Regions from separate parts of the Enterobacter nematophilus genome, predicted to be linked through region 3. Evidence: predicted binding sites of a transcription regulator. Region 3 holds the regulator's gene; each other region holds the start of a gene.
The links. The regulator PurR, encoded in region 3, represses purine synthesis genes. The targets are predictions, from matches to a motif close to CANGCAAACGTTTGCNTG.
Positions count from the first base shown of each region.

Region 1: the regulator PurR is predicted to act here: its motif matches at 2,526-2,543, upstream of purT (formate-dependent phosphoribosylglycinamide formyltransferase).
Region 2: the regulator PurR is predicted to act here: its motif matches at 1,975-1,992, upstream of pyrD (quinone-dependent dihydroorotate dehydrogenase).

Region 1 covers NZ_JAPKNE010000002.1:523,227-527,436, forward strand. The annotation lists gene edd (phosphogluconate dehydratase) at 1-591, shown strand, start outside; gene kdgA (bifunctional 4-hydroxy-2-oxoglutarate aldolase/2-dehydro-3-deoxy-phosphogluconate aldolase) at 631-1,272, shown strand; gene purT (formate-dependent phosphoribosylglycinamide formyltransferase) at 1,314-2,492, opposite strand; gene OSH03_RS09150 (tellurite resistance TerB family protein) at 2,663-3,313, shown strand; gene ptrB (oligopeptidase B) at 3,397-4,210, shown strand, end outside.
Region 2 covers NZ_JAPKNE010000001.1:945,163-949,372, reverse strand. The annotation lists gene ssuD (FMNH2-dependent alkanesulfonate monooxygenase) at 1-311, opposite strand, end outside; gene OSH03_RS04575 (sulfonate ABC transporter substrate-binding protein) at 308-1,270, opposite strand; gene ssuE (NADPH-dependent FMN reductase) at 1,263-1,838, opposite strand; gene pyrD (quinone-dependent dihydroorotate dehydrogenase) at 2,087-3,097, shown strand; gene zapC (cell division protein ZapC) at 3,263-3,805, shown strand; gene OSH03_RS04555 (YcbX family protein) at 3,802-4,210, opposite strand, start outside.
Region 3 covers NZ_JAPKNE010000001.1:573,026-577,235, forward strand. The annotation lists gene OSH03_RS02655 (MFS transporter) at 1-773, opposite strand, end outside; gene cydH (cytochrome bd-I oxidase subunit CydH) at 937-1,026, opposite strand; gene purR (HTH-type transcriptional repressor PurR) at 1,324-2,349, shown strand; gene punR (DNA-binding transcriptional activator PunR) at 2,367-3,278, opposite strand; gene punC (purine nucleoside transporter PunC) at 3,393-4,210, shown strand, end outside.

The DNA of each region.
Region 1 (4,210 bases), on a different contig from region 3:
GCCACTATCGACAAACCGTTCTCCCACCACGGCGGTACCAAAGTGCTGAGCGGCAACCTTGGCCGCGCGGTAATGAAGACCTCTGCCGTGCCGGAAGAGAACCAGGTTATCGAAGCCCCGGCGGTCGTGTTTGAAAGCCAGCACGACGTGCTGCCTGCCTTCGACGCCGGTCTGCTTGATAAAGACTGCGTGGTGGTGGTGCGTCATCAGGGGCCAAAAGCGAATGGCATGCCAGAATTACATAAACTTATGCCACCACTTGGTGTATTATTGGACCGCCGTTTCAAAATTGCGTTAGTGACCGATGGTCGCCTCTCAGGCGCATCCGGCAAAGTGCCTTCCGCCATCCACGTCACGCCTGAAGCCTACGACGGCGGCTTGCTGGCGAAAGTGCGCGACGGCGACATGATCCGCGTGAACGGCCAGACAGGCGAGTTAACCCTGCTGGTGGATGACGCAGAGCTGGCGGCACGTCAGCCCCATATTCCTGACCTGAGCGCATCGCGCGTGGGGACCGGACGCGAAATGTTCAGCGCGCTGCGTGAAAAGCTCTCCGGTGCGGAGCAGGGCGCAACCTGTATTACGTTTTAAGACGACTTGATTTTAACGATCTGGCGAGAGAGAACTCTGATGAAAAACTGGAAAACAAGTGCAGAAGCAATCCTGACCACTGGCCCTGTCGTGCCGGTTATCGTGGTAAACAAGCTGGAGCACGCTGTGCCGATGGCGAAAGCGCTGGTTGCGGGCGGCGTTCGCGTTCTGGAAGTGACCCTGCGTACCGCCTGCGCGATGGATGCCATCCGCGCCATCGCTAAAGAAGTGCCGGACGCCATCATCGGTGCGGGTACCGTTCTCAACGCGCAGCAGCTGGCGGAAGTGACCGAAGCCGGCGCACAGTTTGCCATCAGCCCGGGCCTGACCGAGCCGCTGCTGAAGGCCGCGACCGAAGGCACCATTCCTTTGATCCCGGGCATCAGCACCGTTTCTGAACTGATGCTTGGCATGGACTACGGTCTGAAAGAGTTCAAATTCTTCCCGGCAGAAGCAAACGGCGGCACCAAAGCGCTGCAGGCAATTGCGGGTCCCTTCTCTCAGGTACGCTTCTGCCCGACGGGCGGTATCTCCCCGGCTAACTACCGCGACTACCTGGCGCTGAAAAGCGTGCTGTGCATCGGCGGCTCATGGCTGGTTCCGGCGGATGCGCTGGAAGCGGGCGACTGGGATCGCATCACGAAACTGGCTCGTGAAGCGGTTGAAGGCGCGAAGCAGTAAGCCATTCGCAGCATGAAAAACGGGCCTTTCGGCCCGTTTTTTTATCCTGCTACCTGAACGTTCGCTGCCGCTGCTTTTGCTCTTGCAACGGCCTCGTCAACGTTATCCCCGGTGGCTAACGCCACGCCCAGGCGACGCGTACCGTCGATCTCCGGCTTGCCGAACAGACGGACCTGCAGGCCCGCGCCAACCGCGCCTTCGACGTTATCAAACGTGACGTTCTGACTTGTCAACCGCGGCAGGATCACCGCCGACGCCGCCGGGCCGTACTGGCGGATGCCGCCAACCGGCAGGCCGAGGAAGGCGCGCACGTGCAGGGCGAACTCCGAGAGATCCTGCGAAATGAGCGTGACCATGCCGGTGTCGTGCGGGCGAGGGGAGACTTCGCTGAAGATCACTTCGTTACCGCAGACGAACAGCTCCACGCCGAACAGGCCGTAACCGCCCAGGGCCAGAACGGTCTTACGGGCAATCTCCCGGGCACGCTCCAGCGCCAGGGGGCTCATCTGCTGCGGCTGCCAGGATTCGCGGTAATCGCCATCTTCCTGTCGGTGACCGATCGGGTCGCAGAAATGGACGCCGTCCACGGCGCTGACGGTGAGCAGGGTGATTTCGAAATCAAACTTCACCACGCCTTCGACAATGACGCGACCGGCACCGGCACGGCCACCCTGTTGCGCATAATCCCACGCGCTGTCCAGCGTGCTGCTGTCGCGAATAAAGCTCTGACCTTTACCGGAAGAGCTCATCACCGGCTTAATGATGCACGGGTAGCCAATCTCTTCAACGGCCTGCAGGAATGCGGCTTTGTCACCCGCAAAACGGTAGCCTGAGGTAGGCAGCCCCAGCTCCTCCGCCGCCAGGCGGCGAATGCCTTCACGGTTCATGGTCAACTTTGCCGCTTTGGCGCAGGGCACCACGCGCTGGCCTTCCTGCTCAAGGGCGATCAGCGTATCGGTTGCGATAGCTTCAATTTCCGGCACAACAAAATCCGGTTTCTCTCGTGCAATGAGCGTACGCAGGGCATCACCGTCCAGCATGTTAATCACATAAGAACGATGGGCGACGTGCATGGCAGGCGCGTCGGCGTAGCGGTCTACGGCAATCACCTCCACCCCTAAACGCTGACATTCAATGGCGACTTCCTTACCCAGTTCGCCCGATCCCAACAGCATTACGCGCGTCGCCGCAGGTCGCAGCGCGGTTCCTAAACGAGTCATAACATTCCCCCTGAAAAAGATGCGCGCAGTATAAACGAAAACGTTTGCGTCTGTCTTGCGCAGGGCAAAAGGGCAGACGAGAAATTTGCGCTTCTTTAGCCTTAGCGGACATTTCCTGACGCCTGCTCGCTTACGCTGTGGAAAATGTTACCCGATAAGCGAGGGAATCCATGTCAGGCTGGTTAAATCAACTGCAATCCATGTTAGGGCAGAAAACGTCAGGTTCCGGCGAGCAGGGGCTGAGCAAGCTGCTGGTACCGGGGGCACTCGGTGGGCTGGCAGGGCTGCTGGTTGCCAATAAATCCTCACGTAAGCTGCTGGCAAAATACGGTACCGGCGCGCTGCTGGCCGGGGGCGGCGCAATCGCCGGCACCGTGCTGTGGAACAAATATAAGGACAGAGTGCGAGCGGCGCACCGCGATGAACCTCACTATGGGGAGCATACTTCTCCGCTGGATCTGCGCACGGAGCGGCTCATCCTTGCGCTGGTTTTCGCCGCCAAAAGCGACGGGCACATTGATGATAAAGAGAGAGCGGCTATCGAACAGCAGCTGCGCGAAGCCGGTGTTGAAGAGCAGGGCAGGACGCTGGTGGCGCAGGCCATTGAGCAGCCGCTCGATCCGCAGCGTCTGGCGCTAGGCGTAAAGAATGAAGAAGAGGCGCTGGAGCTCTATTTCCTCAGCTGTGCCGCCATTGATGTCGATCACTTTATGGAACGCAGCTATCTCAACGCCCTGGGCGATGCGCTGAAAATCCCTCAGGACGTACGCGAAGGAATAGAAAAAGATATCCGGGAGCAAAAACAGACGCTACAGGGCTAGCTATCGCCTGTGGTCATGTTTCGCTTGCATCATGCGCGGGTTTTGCCAACCTTATAGGGTGTAAAACTCAAAAGAATGATGACATGCCACCGAAAGCCCGACGTACTCCTTATGCGATCGTCACGCATGGCGATACGCGTATAGACAACTATTACTGGCTGCGGGACGATTCGCGTTCCCGGCCAGAGGTGCTCGACTACCTGCACGAAGAAAACGACTATGGCCGCAGGGTCATGGCCAGCCAGCAGGCGCTGCAGGACCAGCTGCTGAACGAAATGGTGCAGCGTATTCCTCAGCGCGATATCTCCGCGCCCTGGACCAAAAACGGCTATCGCTATCGCCATATCTACGAGCCGGGCAACGAGTATCCCATCTATCAGCGGCAGTCGGTATTAAGCGCCGAGTGGGATGAATGGGACATTCTGCTGGATGCGAACCAGCGCGCCGCCCACAGCGAGTTTTATACCCTGGGCGGTATGTCCATCTCCCCGGACAACACCATTATGGCGCTGGCGGAGGATTATCTCTCCCGGCGCCAGTACGGCCTGCGTTTTCGCAACCTGGAAACCGGCAACTGGTATCCGGAAATGCTGGAAAACGTCTCCCCGGATTTTGTCTGGGCGAACGATTCCGAGACGGTCTACTACGTTAAAAAGCACGCCTCCACGCTGCTGCCTTATCAGGTATGGCGCCATACCGTAGGCACGGACTCAGCCGATGACGAGCTGGTCTATGAAGAGAAAGACGAAACGTTTTATGTCAGCCTGCATAAAACCTCCTCGCGCCACTATGTGATTATCTTCCTCGCCAGCGCCACCACCTCGGAAGTGCTGCTCCTGGATGCCGAACTGCCTGACGCCCAGCCGCTCTGTTTCCTGCCGCGCCGCAAGGATCACG
Region 2 (4,210 bases), 370 kb from region 3:
AGGGCCCGGCCGTTGGAGAGCCTGTCCAGCGTTGCCGCCTGACGCGCCGCCACGGTGGGGGAGACGACGCTCGGGCGCAATGCAACCAGGAATTTAAGGCGCTGGGTGACCGGGATCATCGACGCGGCGACCAGCCAGGCATCCTCGCACGAGCGTCCGGTCGGGATCAGCACGCCGGTAAAACCGATTCGGTCCGCCGCCTGCGCAATCTGCTGCAGATAGCCGTGGTCAACCGGGCGCGAACCCTCTTCTGTGCCAAGATAGTGCCCATCGCCGTGGGTGGGTAAAAACCAGAAAAGATTCAGACTCATGATTTAGCTCCTTCTTTGCCTGCGGGCTGCCAGATGCGTTCGCGAATATCGACCTGTTTTGGGACCAGGCGGTTTTGATAGAAGAGGTCAGCGGTCTGTTGCTGAAGCGCGGCGACGTGCGCGTCTACCGGTGAAATGGTGGTGGGTGGACGGTGGCTGAGATAGCTCGCGATCACCGGTTCAGGCAGGCCCATGGTTTTTGCCAGCAGGGCAATGCTCGCCTGAGGCTGGCTTTGGGTCAGAGCATCTGCCTGCGTGAAGGTATCCAGCACGCCCTGAATAAACGCGCCGTTTTTTTCCGCGTAAGGGCGCGCGGCGAGGTAGAACGAGCCGGTCTGTTTCAGCGTGGTGCCGTCCTTCAGCACCCGAACGCCGCCCTGCAGTAATGCCGCAGAGTAGTACGGATCCCAGATAGCCCAGGCATCAACGTTCTTCTGCTGGAACGCGGCGCGCGCGTCGGCAGGCGTCAGGTAAACGGGTTGAATGTCGGTGAACTTGAGCCCGGCTTCCTGTAAGGCGCGCAGCAGCAGGTTGTGCGAGCTGGAGCCTTTCTGGAAAGCGACCTTACGTCCTTTAAGGTCGGCGACGCTTTTAATGTCGCTGTTTTCAGGTACCAGAATCACCTCGGCTTTCGGTTTCGCGGGTTCTACGCCGACGTAGACAAGGTCTGCCCCGGCAGCCTGAGCAAAAATAGGCGGGATGTCGCCCGTGCTGCCCAGATCGATACTGCCGACGTTCAGCGCTTCAAGCATCTGCGGCCCTGCCGGGAACTCCACCCAGGAGAATTTGGTGTCCGGGAAGCGTTTTTCCAGCAGATGGTGGCTTTTTGCCAGCACCATGCTGACGCTGCCTTTTTGGTAGCCAATGCGTAAGCTGTCCGGTGCGGTTTCTGCGGCATGCGCCAGCGCGGTAAACGCCATCAGGCCAGCCAGTCCGAGACGGGTTAAGGTTTTAAACATGTGCGACTCCCTGAGGCGGAGTAAAAGAAGGAACCTGGATATCCCGGCGATGCAGGGCGTGCCAGAAGGTTTCCAGCGCGGCATCAAGGCGCGTTTGCAGATTCGGCGTGAAGTGCGGCTTATGCTGGTAGTCAATGACCTGCGAATCATCCGCGAAAACGCCGTGGAGGATCTCCTGCGCCTTCAGGGCGTTCAGCACCGGCTTCAGGGCGTAATCCACCGCCAGTAAATGTGCCACCGTGCCGCCCGTTGCCAGCGGCAGCACCACTTTGCCGTCCAGCGCGCGCTCGGGGAGAAGATCGAGCAGGGTTTTCAGCGCGCCCGAAAAAGAGGCTTTATAAATCGGGGTCGCAACGATGAGGCCGTCCGCTTCCTTGAGCTGCTCGGTGAGGGTTTTCAGCGCGGGGCTGTCGAAGCGGGCATACAGCAAATCTTCAGGCTCGAAGTTATGCAGATTCCAGTGGCACACTTCCACGTCCAGGGCGTTGAGCTTTTCACGGGCATGTTCCAGCAGGGCGCTGGAACGCGAAGGGAATCGTGGACTTCCGGCCAGGGTAATGACGCGCATACATCCTCCTTATAACTAATTGTTTGCTTTTATCTAACATTCATAACAATTTTCAGGAGTGTGACACCGCGCGGTTATTCCACTAAATGATTTATCCGCAATTAAAATGCAAAAAACTGCATAAGAAAGGGAAAGGCAGGAAAACGATTGCGTTTTACGCCGTTTTTTTGCCGCAGGTCAATTCCCTTTCGCGACGGGATCGCCCATAATCCCCTCCCGGTTTGCACACCGGGAATCCAGGAGAGTTCATGTACTACCCCTTCGTTCGTAAAGCCCTTTTCCAGCTCGACCCCGAGCGCGCTCATGAATTTACATTCCAGCAATTACGTCGCATTACAGGCACGCCTCTGGCGGCACTGGTGCGCCAAAACGTGCCGGAAAAGCCTGTGCAGTGCATGGGTCTGACCTTTAAAAATCCGCTGGGTCTGGCGGCCGGTCTGGACAAAAATGGCGAGTGCATCGATGCCCTGGGCGCGATGGGCTTTGGCTCCATCGAAATTGGTACCGTCACGCCGCGCCCGCAGCCGGGAAATGACAAACCGCGTCTGTTCCGCCTGGTCGAAGCCGAAGGACTGATCAACCGCATGGGCTTTAATAACCTCGGCGTTGATCATCTGGTGGAGAACGTGAAGAAAGCCCATTTCGATGGGGTGTTAGGCATCAATATTGGCAAAAATAAAGATACGCCGGTTGAGCAGGGTAAAGATGACTATCTGATTTGTATGGAAAAAGTCTACGCCTATGCCGGGTATATCGCGGTGAATATTTCCTCACCTAATACCCCGGGTTTACGCTCGTTACAATATGGCGAAGCGCTGGACGATCTTCTGAGTGCCATTAAAAATAAACAAAATGAACTCCAGGCGATCCACCATAAATATGTTCCGGTCGCGGTGAAGATCGCGCCGGATCTTTCTCATGAAGAATTGATCCAGGTTGCCGACAGTTTGGTTCGCCATAATATCGATGGGGTGATTGCAACGAATACCACGCTCGATCGTTCGCTCGTTCAGGGAATGAAAAACTGTGACGAAGCGGGTGGGTTAAGTGGCCGTCCGGTACAATTAAAAAGCACCGAAATTATTCGCGCTCTGTCTGCGGAATTAAATGGCCGTTTACCGATTATTGGCGTCGGCGGTATCGACTCGGTGATTGCTGCGCGCGAGAAGATGGCGGCCGGTGCGTCACTGGTGCAAATCTATTCCGGCTTTATTTTTAAAGGCCCGCCGCTGATTAAAGAAATCGTTACTCATATCTAATCTTTTCTCTTAATCAGACAACCAGGGCTTTATTTCCAGCCCTGGTTGTTTTATATTCCGTCACTGTTGCTTATTTAGACATTATAGTCTTTTATTACTAGTGTTATAAACGAAGCGGCCAACAGGACATTTTTAGTACAGGACGTTTGGGGACGGGAGAGAAACATGCGAATTAAACCTGACGATAACTGGCGCTGGTATTTTTGCGACGAACACGATCGCATGATGCTCGATTTAGCCAATGGCATGTTGTTTCGTTCTCGTTTTGCCCGCCGAATGTTAACCCCGGACGCGTTTTCTCCATCGGGCTTTTGCGTTGACGATGCGGCGCTTTATTTCTCCTTTGAAGAAAAATGCCGCGATCTGGAGCTCTCAAAAGAGCAGCGTGCCGAACTGGTATTAAATGCGCTGGTGGCTATCCGTTTCCTGAAACCGCAAATGCCGAAAAGCTGGCATTTCCTGCCTCACGGCATGGACTGGACGCCAGCAACGGGTGATGCGGCCAGCGTTAACCTGAGCGATACCGCCGAAGAGGTGAGTTTATTAGTCGTTGAGCCGGGCGAAAACGCCGCACTTTGTCTGCTGGCGCAGCCCGGCGTGACGATTGCCGGGCGCGTAATGCAGTTAGGTGATGCGATCAAAGTCATGAATGACAGGCTGAAGCCACAGCTGCGCGTAGATTCCTTCAGCCTCGAACAGGCGGTTTAAGCTTCCAGCTGTACCGACGTTTTCGGTACGCAGCTACAGCACAGGATTGTGCCGTCATTTCCAATTGCAGATTTTTTCAGCGCACTCACTTCACCCTCCAGCAGCCTGATGCGGCAGCATCCGCAAATTCCCGCGCGGCAGGAATACGGTACGCGAATACCGGCTTGCTCCAGTTGCTCCAGCAGCACCTGCTGATTGTTGCCACGAATAATCTTGCCCTGCCAGTGAATATCCACCGCAGAGGCGACGTTTGTCACAACGTCAACCATTTCTTCTTCCTGGCCCGAGCCGTACACTCTCGCCGGCCCGCGGGCGAGAATTTCAACCTCATCGCCTACGCGGATCGCGCCGCTGGAGCGCGGGATCAGGTTCTGGCCGAAATCGACATCGCCGTTGTCCTGTGCG
Region 3 (4,210 bases):
CCGCCGAGATAGTTGCCAATCGAGAAGCCGACGCCAATCAGCACCAGCATCGCGGTAACGAAGAGAGGCGTTGCGTGGGTGATATCGTGCAGCACCGGTGAAATATAGGTGTAGAGGGTAAACATCGCCCCTGCCCCCAGCACCGTGGTGAGCAGCGCGGAGAGTACCTGCGGGCGCATCAGCACCGCCAGCTCTTTACGCACTTCCGGACGTTCTCCGGCGCTGCCTTTCGGCAGGGAGAAGAACAACGCCACCATCGCGACCACGCCCAGCCCGGCCGTTGCCAGGAAAGACATACGCCAGCCGATCGCTTCACCCAGCCAGGTCGCCGCCGGTACGCCGCCGATGTTGGCAATCGTCAGCCCCATAAACATGGTCGCCACGGCGCTTGCCTGCTTGTGTTTTGGCACCACGCTTGCGGCCACGACCGATCCCAGCCCAAAGAAGGCACCGTGGTTGAGGCTGGTCAGAATGCGAGACAGCATCAGGGTAGTGTAGTCCGGCGAAATGGCCGAAAGCACGTTGCCCAGGGTGAAAATCGCCATCAGGAAAATCAGCGCATTGCGGCGCGCGCGGTGCGAAAGCAGAAGCGTCATCAGCGGCGCCCCCACCATCACGCCGATGGCGTAGGCGCTGATTAACATCCCGGCGGCCGGGATCGAGACGTCCACGCCCCGGGCGATTACAGGCAGTAACCCCATCGGGGAGAATTCAGTGGTGCCAATCCCAAAAGCGCCAATCGCCAGGGCCAGCAGGGGAAAATTGATTTTCATGCGTCAACTCCGGATGCCGTGTCATGTAGTGACACAGAACAAAGAAGCGGAAAGCATGACATCAATCACAAAAAATGAGAAGTTAACAAAATGGCAAAAGATTTTTGCCAGGGAAGTAACAATCGGGACGTTCGGGAGGGAGAAGGCTCTCCCCCCGCGTAAATCAGTGCAGCGCAGCCGTCAGGCCAGCCGCCACAATCAGCGCCAGCACAATAACGGTGGTGAACAGCGAAAACTTCAGATCGGAACTCATCAATTTTTCTCCTTTTAATCCCCCCACGAAAAGTGAGCTTGCTCATTTTTGCACAGTTTACGTCAAAAATCTTCCATGATTTAAGCTGATAAACACTTTACCTCTTCCCCTTTTCATCAAGATAGGCCAAAATTCCACGCTAAATTTATTAGCGTACCGGCCATTGACCCCCTCCTGACGTCCCGTGTCGTTTTCCCGGCGTGCCGCAATCCAAAATTGCGTGATAAGGGTGAGAGAAGGCAAACGTTTACCTTCAAGTTTTTCAGGAGCTTAGGATATGGTCTGGAGTGACATTTAATGGCAACAATTAAAGACGTAGCAAAACGCGCAAACGTTTCCACTACAACCGTATCACATGTAATTAACAAAACCCGCTTTGTGGCGGAAGAGACGCGCAACGCCGTCTGGGCAGCAATTAAAGAGCTGCACTACTCCCCGAGCGCGGTTGCGCGCAGCCTCAAGGTTAACCACACCAAGTCTATTGGTCTGCTGGCGACCAGCAGCGAAGCGGCCTATTTTGCCGAGATCATTGAAGCGGTAGAGAAAAACTGCTTCCAGAAAGGCTATACCCTGATTCTGGGCAACGCCTGGAACAGCATTGAAAAACAGCGCGCCTACCTGTCGATGATGGCGCAAAAGCGCGTGGATGGCCTGCTGGTGATGTGCTCCGAGTACCCGGAATCCGTGCTGTCGATGCTGGAAGAGTATCGCCATATCCCTATGGTGGTGATGGACTGGGGCGAAGCGCGCGCCGACTTCACGGACTCCGTCATCGATAACGCCTTCGAAGGCGGTTATATGGCGGGCCGTTATCTGATCGAACGCGGCCACCGCGAGATTGGCGTGATCCCGGGCCCGCTGGAACGCAACACCGGCGCTGGCCGCCTGGCCGGCTTTATGAAAGCGATGGAAGAAGCGCTGATTACCGTGCCGGAAAACTGGATCGTGCAGGGTGACTTCGAGCCGGAATCAGGCTACCGCGCGATGCAGCAGATCGTCTCTCAGCCGCACCGTCCAACCGCCGTCTTCTGCGGGGGGGACATCATGGCAATGGGCGCGCTCTGCGCTGCCGACGAGCTGGGCCTGCGCGTCCCGCAGGATATTTCCGTGATCGGGTATGACAACGTGCGCAACGCGCGCTTCTTCACGCCAGCGCTGACCACCATTCACCAGCCGAAAGATTCGCTGGGTGAAACCGCCTTCAATATGCTGCTGGACAGGATCGTCAACAAGCGTGAAGAGTCGCAGTCCATTGAAGTTCACCCTCGCCTCATCGAACGCCGTTCCGTTGCGGACGGTCCGTTCCGCGACTATCGTCGTTAATCTCATTGCGGAGCCAGTCAGTCTGGCTCCCGCAGCCACTCCCGGTTAAGCGTTTCGCTGTCCCCCAGATAATCCAGAAGCCAGGCCATGGCGGGCGAGACATCATTTTGTTGCCAGGTGAGGCAGCAGGCCGCATCCGGGAACGGATTCTCCAGCGTCAGTTCAACCCACTCGCCGGTGTCGATGCGCGGACGCGCAAAATGAACGGGTACCATCGCGACGCAGAGCCCGGCGCTGAGGCACGTCGCCGACGATTCCCAGTCAGGGGCCACCACCCGCCGCTGGTTATCTAAAAGCCAGGTAATACGCTTGGGCAGAGAGCGGGAGGTATCCTCCAGCACCAGCGACGGCCAGCTGCGCAGCGTATCGTCGCTCAGCGGCCCTTCCATCTTCGCCAGCGGATGATCGCTTGCCACCACGCATTTCCAGCTCAGCATGCCCATATCGCGAAAGGCGTAACGTCCACCGACCGGGATCGCCTGGGTCGCACCAATCGCCATCTCTGCCCTGCCGTCCGCCAGCGCATCCCAGACGCCGTTGAACACCTCCTGCGAGACCCGCAGCTCGACATCCGAAAAATGACGATAGAAGTCGACGATCATCTGCCGGGTGCGTTCGGGCTTAACGATGTTATCCACCGCGATGGAAAGGTGTCCCCGCCAGCCGTTCGCGATCTGCTGGCACTGCTCGCGGGTGATCTGCATTTTTTTGATAACAGAACGCCCTTCCTTCAAAAACCACGCCCCTGCGGGCGTTAATTCCACATCACGATGCCGCCGTTCAAACAGCGGAACCGCCAGCCACTCCTCAAGCTGTCGCACCGTATAGCTGATGGCCGAAGGGACGCGGTGCAACTCCTGCGCCGCCCCGCTAAAGCTGCCGTTACGCGCGACAGCATCGACCACTTCAAGAGAATAATCTGACCACATTTTCTGCCTGCAAAAAATTTGAATGCACCCGCCAAATATTAGCGTTTCACAAGCGGCTTTGCACTCCCTACACTCAGCGCCAACGTATACCTGCCTCCTCAGGAGAATAAAACAGTGCAACCCAGGAAAGGTTTTTTAGTCTGGCTCGGCGGCTTAAGCGTGCTGGGCTTTTTGGCCACCGATATGTACCTGCCGGCTTTCGCCGCCATGCAGGAAGATTTGCAAACCCCTGCCGCCGCCATCAGCGCCAGCCTGAGTTTGTTCCTCGCCGGTTTTGCCTTCGCGCAGCTGCTCTGGGGACCGCTCTCGGATCGCTTTGGGCGTAAACCGGTGTTGCTGCTGGGGCTGGCCATTTTTGCCGTGGGCTGCCTGGGGATGCTATGGGTGCGCGATGCCACCTGGCTGCTGGTGCTGCGGTTTGTTCAGGCGGTCGGCGTCTGTGCCGCGGCCGTGACCTGGCAGGCGCTGGTCACCGACTACTACCCGGCAAACCGCACAAACCGTATTTTCGCCACCATTATGCCGCTGGTGGGGCTCTCACCGGCCCTCGCCCCGCTGCTGGGCAGCTGGATCCTCGCGCATTTCGACTGGCAGGCCATCTTCGCCACGCTGTTTGCCATTACGCTGGTGCTGATGCTGCCGGCGTTCGCCCTCAAGCCCGCGCATAAAAAAGAGGCGCACGCAGACGCGAAGCCGATTACCTTCACCTCCCTGCTGAGCGCTAAGGCGTATCGCGGCAACGTTCTGATCTATGCCGCCTGCTCGGCGAGCTTCTTCGCGTGGCTGACCGGGTCGCCCTTTATTCTGCACGATATGGGCTACAGCCCGGCGGCCATTGGCCTGAGCTACGTTCCGCAGACCATCGCGTTCCTGGTTGGCGGTTACGGCTGTCGCGCGGCGCTGCAAAAATGGGAAGGTCAGCAGATGCTGCC